Regions from separate parts of the Laedolimicola ammoniilytica genome, predicted to be linked through region 1. Evidence: riboswitches for the same ligand, from Rfam matches in the RefSeq annotation. Region 1 holds a riboswitch; the other holds the start of a gene.

Region 1 (3,410 bases):
AAAAGAGTATTTCACGGAGCATCCGGACGGCGCACTGTATCTGCCGGAAAAAACATTGGCGATCCACATCTTCGCGTGCGTGGAGACGGACGCCTATGATGAACAAATTTATCACAGCGGAAAAGACGAGGATATTTCACAGCTTCTGTCCCATATCCGGGACAAAGCGGTGCAGTATCGGGAAGCGGAGCGCGGAGAAGCCCTGATAGGCCTTTCCACCTGCGCGGATGATGTGGGAACGAACGGTCGTGTAGTAATATTCGGCTGGCTGGAAGAGACGCCGGCCGGAAGGGAGGTGTAGACACCTATGAAAGCAAAAAAGAGGAAGGTCTGGCAATGGGCGACGCTTCTGCTCCTGCTTCTGGGGCTTTTGATGCCTGTGAGGGCAGAGGCTGCACAGAATAGCTGCACCGTGACGATTCCGGTGCAGATCGAAGTGAGCGGCGGGCATATTCCGGGTGGCAAGACGTATATGGCGACATTGAGCGCTGTGACAAAGGACGCGCCGCTTCCGGCGGAGACGATCCGGCAGCGGGAAGGAGTCGGTGAATTGAAATTCGGTCCCATTACCTACACCAGGACGGGAGAGTATCAGTACCGCATTTCCCAGAATACGGACAGCGCTGAGCGGTTTACCTATGACCGGGAGGCCTATCTGGTGACGGTGCAGGTGACTAGAACGGAAAATGGTACACTGGAAACGAATCTCTGGGCAAAGCGGGAAGGAAAGACGGAAAAGGCGGACGGCATCCGGTTTAAAAATCGGTATGACGCGCCGAAGAGCCAGAACTCCGGCAGTTCAGATTCCGGAAACCATCAGAGTTCCGTCAGACCGGTTCAGACCGGTGACGCGGCGAATATCGTCGTCTGGTTTCTGACTGCAGTTCTGGCAGCAGGCGTGATAGTTCTGATTGTCATCGGAAAAAAGAACAGAAACCGGGAGAAGAAAGAACGCATCTACAGACAGCGCATGTCGGTATACCGATAGGCAGAAGAATGTGCCATTGGTACATTCTCGCGCCGAGGCGTGGTTGCTTCAGCAAACCGGGAGAAGAAAGAACGCATCTACAGACAGCGCATGTCGGTATACCGATAGGCAGAAGAATGTGCCATTGGTACATTCTCGCGCCGAGGCGTGGTTGCTTCAGCAATTCCATGAAAAAAGAACCGCAGCCGGGATTCGATTTTCCGGATGCGGTCCTTTTTATAGATAGCAACACCCCATTTAAGATCTGGATGCGCTTGCGGGAGTCAGAACACTGGAAATAATCTTGCTGAAGGCCTTCATAAAGATGAAGAGCAGCACGGTATTGATACCCAGGGATACGATACACTTCACCAGACGGATGGTGAAAAGATACTTCCATTCCATACCGTACATGAAATGCAGCCACAGGGTATTCAGGGTGCAGGCTTCTACAAACTCAAAAAAGGTAGCTACAAAAATACGAACCGGGGTCACTTTGGAACGGTATAGGATCAGACCGAAGGCAAAGCCGAGAATCGCGTAGCTGAGTGTGAAGCCCGGAAAGAAGGGGCCTGTCTGGGGGGCAGCAAAGAAGCTGACCACATCGCCTGCGATACCGGCTGTCATACCCATCACGGGTCCGCCGTAGGCAGCGGCAGCAGCCAGCGCCAGGAACGCGAAGCGGAACTCCAAGTAGGGAGTAAGCTTTAAATTGAAAAAGGAAAGTGCCACGTAAGCGGCCACGAACAGACCGCAGAGGCAGATACTCTGAACCTTCCGGAGATTGTTAAACTGATCACGAAAGGCGAGGGCGTCTTTGGAAAAAAACTGCATAAAAAATACACCTCCATAATGATGTGTGAGAAACAGGTTACAAAATAAATAATATCGAGACTGCTTATGAAGCCCGATTCCTCCACACATGAGATGTACTCATCTGTAGCAACGGGTGCGGATAATATATCGTAAGACCGAGTCAGAAACTCTACTTTTCGTTTCGCGGCGACTCCCCAGCCTGCGAACACTTGACGCATAAAATCCTACTTCGCTATTATTTATTTCTGTCCGCGGATACTGGAATTGTATCGGAACAGGTACATTATATCATAGATTCCTAAAAAAGCAAGAAAGATTATCAAAAAATTAACAAAACTTTTGTAGCTGCTCCTTGCATATTTTTTCAGGACATGGTATCCTAGAAACCAAATGTTTGGTGATAGAAATGTGGTAGAAATGTGATAGAAAGAGGTGTAACCATGATTCTGGATGCTTTGCTGGACGCGCTCCTGGATACGGTGAAAACCGTGCCCTTCCTTTTGATTGCGTTCCTGATACTGGAGGCGCTGGAGCACTATTCCAATAATTATATGAACCGGGCCCTTGGAAAAATGGGAAAGGCGGGACCGCTGGCGGGAGCCATCTTCGGCTGCGTACCCCAGTGCGGTTTCTCGGTGACGGCGGCCAATCTCTATTCCGGCGGCGTCATTACCCTGGGAACCCTGATGGCCGTATTTCTCTCTACCTCCGATGAGGCGGTGCTGATTCTGTTTAGCCATCCGGGCAGCGGACGGGTCATCGCGCAGCTTCTCCTGGGTAAGATTGCGATCGGAATAGTGTTCGGCTATCTGTTGGATTTCCTGTTCCGGAATAAAAAGGAGCATAAGCATATCGGGGATATGTGCCGGGGCTGCGGCTGCAGCGACGACAGCGGTATCGTGAAGCCTGCGGTGCGTCATACGGTTCAGCTGACGCTCTATATCTTCCTGTTTACGGCGGTCCTGAATCTGGTGCTGGGTCTGGTGGGTATGGACGCCCTGACCACCTTTTTAGGCAAGGACACCTGGTTCCAGCCGTTTCTGACGGCGCTTCTGGGCCTGATTCCCAACTGCGCGTCCTCGATTCTGATAACCGAGCTGTATCTGGCCGGCGGTTTGAGCCTGGCCTCCGCCATGGGGGGACTGTGCGCCGGAGCAGGCATCGGTCTGGCTGTGCTGTTCCGGGAAAATCACCCCATGAAGGAGAATATAGGGATTGTAGCGCTTCTGTATCTGCTTTCCGCAGGTGCTGGTCTGTTGCTGGAGCTTGTCTTATAATAAGGAGGTACTTATGAAAAGGGTTGGGGGATACTTAAAGAGTATATTGCCGCTGGTGGTTATGTTGGGAATACAATTTGCGGCTTCTACGGTTCAGATGATAAGGTTCATGGTGCAATATGGCGTGGAAGAGGGAACACAGATATACATGAACGATACCATGACGATATTGCTGATCTCGGACGTACTGCTGCTTGGCGTAGCAGGTCTCTGGTATTATATCAGTGTGGTACGGCGGCGGGAGAAATACGGGATCCGGGAGACGTCGCTGTTTCAAAAAAAAGATCTGGCAGGATTACTTCTGATGGCGGTGGGCGCGCAGTTTCTGATAGGGATTCTGATGAGCGGCT
Region 2 (3,410 bases), on a different contig from region 1:
CTTATTTTCCTCCGGGAATACGCCGTGATTGGCAAATATTTCCAAGTTTTTAATCTGTATTTTATCCATTTAGTTCTCTCCTGCTTTCAGAATCGCCTCGGTCATCCGGATCGTGCGCTGATTTTCTTTGATGTCGTGAACCCGGACAAAAGCATACTTTTTCATCACAGCCATCACGGTCGTCACCAGGGTTCCCTCTACTCTCTGATCCGCCGGCAGATCCAGGGTCAGACCGATAACGGATTTACGCGATGTACCAAGCAGCATGGGATATCCCAGCTCATGGAACCGCTCCATATGTAAAATGGTCTCCAGATTCTGCTCGTAATTTTTTCCAAAGCCTACGCCCGGGTCAAGGATAATCTTATCGTCGGCGATACCCGCTTCCTTCGCAAGCTTTACGCACTCCGCGGTTTCCTGCAGCATATCCGGGTAGAAATCCTGATACTCTGTATTGTTCTTATTGTGCATCAGACAGCAGGCCACTCCGGTGCGGGCAATGAGTCCGGCCATCTCCGGGTCGTATTTGAGACCCCAGATATCATTGACCAGATCGGCTCCCGCTTCGATGGCTGCTGCCGCCACCTTCGCCTTGTAGGAATCGATGGATACGGGTATGTCAAAACGGGCTTTCACTGCCTCGATGACCGGGGCTACCCTCTCGATTTCCTCTTCCTCGGTAATCTGCTGGTGACCGGGACGGGTAGACTCGCCGCCGATATCCAGAATGGCGGTGCCCTCGCGGATCATCTCCTCCGCATGGGCCAGAGCTGCGTCCATGTGGTTCCATTTTCCGCCGTCGGAAAAGGAATCCGGGGTCACATTCAGGATTCCCATGATATAGGTTTTATTCTTTACGTCGAATTCTTTGGTTCCGATTTTCATACATTTTCACTGTAGCTGTTCTGTGCCCTCGGCGCTCAGCGCTTCCAGTTATCAGGAACAGCCACTCTCCTTTCCGGGTTATAATCGAATCTCCAGGTTCTTTTTTTCCTCCGGCCAGTTGCAATCCTCCTGGGCCGGACACAGAAAGCAGCTCCGCGACAGCTTATCCGCCCGGTAAAACAATCCCGGCAGATCCCTCGCGTCGCTTTGGGTACGGTGGCTTCCGATGAGCTTCAGCACTTCGGCGCTCTCGCCTTCCGAAAAACCGCATTCCTGCAAAATGGGCCCGGCCAGCATGACACCTGCTTCGTCGTGGGGCGTCCCATTTTCATATTGAAGGTATCTACCCATATCGTGCAGAAGTCCGGCCGCATAGATGATTTCCTTATCAGCTTCTACCCCCTGTTCCAGGGCAAGCAGATAAGTCAGGCGGGCCACAGCAAGAAAATGCTCCGGCGTATGGCGGCAGAATTCCCGCTCTGCCTCGTAGGCCGTCAGCTTTCCCAGGGCCTCCTGATAGGCCGGGTGATTCCAGATCCGGTTTACGCGCTCCATGCCGCCCATTACTGACGCACCATGCTCAGAAAACGATTCTGCAGCTCAAAATTATTCTCAAAGCAGCCGGTGGTCACCATGGTGACGGTCTTGCTGCCGGGCTTTTTGATGCCGCGCATGGTCATACACATGTGCTCAGCCTCCAGCATAACGATAACACCCTGGGGAGCCAGGCTTTCCTCCAGCGCATCCGCGATCTGGGACGTGAGCTTCTCCTGAATCTGGGGTCTTCTGGCAAATACATCTACGGTACGGGCCAGCTTGCTTAAGCCTACTACCTTACCGTTCGGTATATACCCGATATGCGCTTTTCCGTAAAAGGGGAGTAAATGATGTTCACACACGGAATAGAAGGTGATATCCTTCTCTACTACGATGTCGTTCCGCTCGACTGTGAATTGTTTTTTCAGATGCACCGACGCATCCTCGTACAGGCCGCCGTAGATCTCAGCGCACATACGCGCAATCCGATCCGGCGTCTCCAATAAGCCTTCTCTTGTTACATCCTCGCCGATTCCCTCCAGCATAAGCTGGACTCCGGCCTTGATTTTCTCATAATCCATCATAAAAACAGCACCTCCAGGCTGTGACAGAACATATGACGAAAATATCCCTTCACAATATGAGACACTGTTCATTTAATCTTATATTGCTGCAACGGGTGCGGTCTCCATACCGTAAGATGAACTTTTCGTTTCGGCGGCAACTCCCCATCCGCTGAACACTTGACGCATGAAAACCTATTTTGCATATTATTCTATTGTTGTAAATTGTTACCAAAGGGCATTATATCATATACCATCAGGTCTGTATATAGATTTATACATTGTATACAGGAATTTACCAAATTTTTACCCAGATTACCTATTTAAAATATGACTACATAACTCCTGAGAAATTCTTAGTAGTACATAAATTTATAGCAATCAAACTGTTACATAAAATTACCGCCAGTCCTCTTTATGACTGGCGGTACCTAATGACTCATGCTTCTGTATACACGCTCTCGATGGCCGTCCGCAGATGCTCATAGCACTTCTGCAGGTCGCTCTTTCCCTGCTCGTCCAGGGGCAGCTCCAGTACCCGGTCGATGCCGTTCTTGGAAATGACGCAGGGCAGGCTCATGGCTGCTCCGGTGAGGCCGTACTGGCCTGACAGCACCGTGGAGACAGGCACCACAGATTTCTCGTTGCGGACAATGCTGCCGATCAGACGGCAGGCGCTTAAGGCCACGCCGGAGCTGGTGTAACCCTTCAGCTCTACGATATCCAGGCCGATGACCTTCGTATCATGGAGCAGCTTTTCTTTGTCGAGTTTTTCCTTTAATTCAAACTGTTTCTCAAATTCCGAAAACGGCACACCCACGATGTTCACAGTATTCCAGGGGATAAAGGAGGTGGAGCCGTGCTCGCCCAGCACGAAACCGGTCACGTTCTTGGCATCCACGCCGCAGAGGTCGCCCAGCATTTTATTGAAACGGGCGGTATCAAGCAAAGTGCCTGTACCGAAGATCTTATTGGCCGGATAGTCGAATTTCTTCTGGGCAATGTAGGTCAGGATGTCCAGCGGATTGGATACTACAATGATGATAGCCTCCCGGGTGTAGTGGGTGATCTGCTCCATGATATCATTCATGACGTTGACATTTTTCTCCAGAAGCACCATGCGGTCCCGGGAATTACCCGGCTGGATGCTGGGGCCTGCAGTCACCACGATGATCTGGGCGTCCGCGCACTCCTCGTAGCCGCCCACATGGATGTTCGCGTTGGCGCTGTAAGCGAACGCCGTGGTATGGCTGGCGTCCAGCACCTCGCCCAGGGCCTTTTTCTGGTTGCGGTTCACCACCACGATCTCATCCAGGATATTCATCCGCAGAACCGAATTCAAAATCGCGCTTCCCACCTTACCAGCGCCGATGATTACCATTTTTCCATATGAAATTGCCATAGATGCGTCCTCCTCGTTCTTTC

The links. Region 1 has a riboswitch for tetrahydrofolate ahead of OCV63_RS03310 (folate family ECF transporter S component). Riboswitches for the same ligand answer to the same signal wherever they lie in the genome.
Region 2: another riboswitch for tetrahydrofolate. It lies ahead of folE (GTP cyclohydrolase I FolE); the one in region 1 lies ahead of OCV63_RS03310 (folate family ECF transporter S component).

What each region holds. Positions count from the first base shown of each region.
Region 1 covers NZ_JAOQKC010000003.1:160,112-163,521, forward strand. The annotation lists gene srtB (class B sortase) at 1-301, shown strand, start outside; gene OCV63_RS03305 (Spy0128 family protein) at 308-988, shown strand; gene OCV63_RS03310 (folate family ECF transporter S component) at 1,226-1,801, opposite strand; THF riboswitch at 1,909-2,017, opposite strand; gene OCV63_RS03315 (putative manganese transporter) at 2,203-3,060, shown strand; gene OCV63_RS03320 (CPBP family intramembrane glutamic endopeptidase) at 3,074-3,410, shown strand, end outside.
Region 2 covers NZ_JAOQKC010000014.1:77,255-80,664, reverse strand. The annotation lists gene folK (2-amino-4-hydroxy-6-hydroxymethyldihydropteridine diphosphokinase) at 1-69, opposite strand, end outside; gene folP (dihydropteroate synthase) at 70-885, opposite strand; gene OCV63_RS11345 (HD domain-containing protein) at 964-1,440, opposite strand; gene folE (GTP cyclohydrolase I FolE) at 1,449-2,006, opposite strand; THF riboswitch at 2,094-2,190, opposite strand; gene OCV63_RS11335 (L-lactate dehydrogenase) at 2,425-3,387, opposite strand.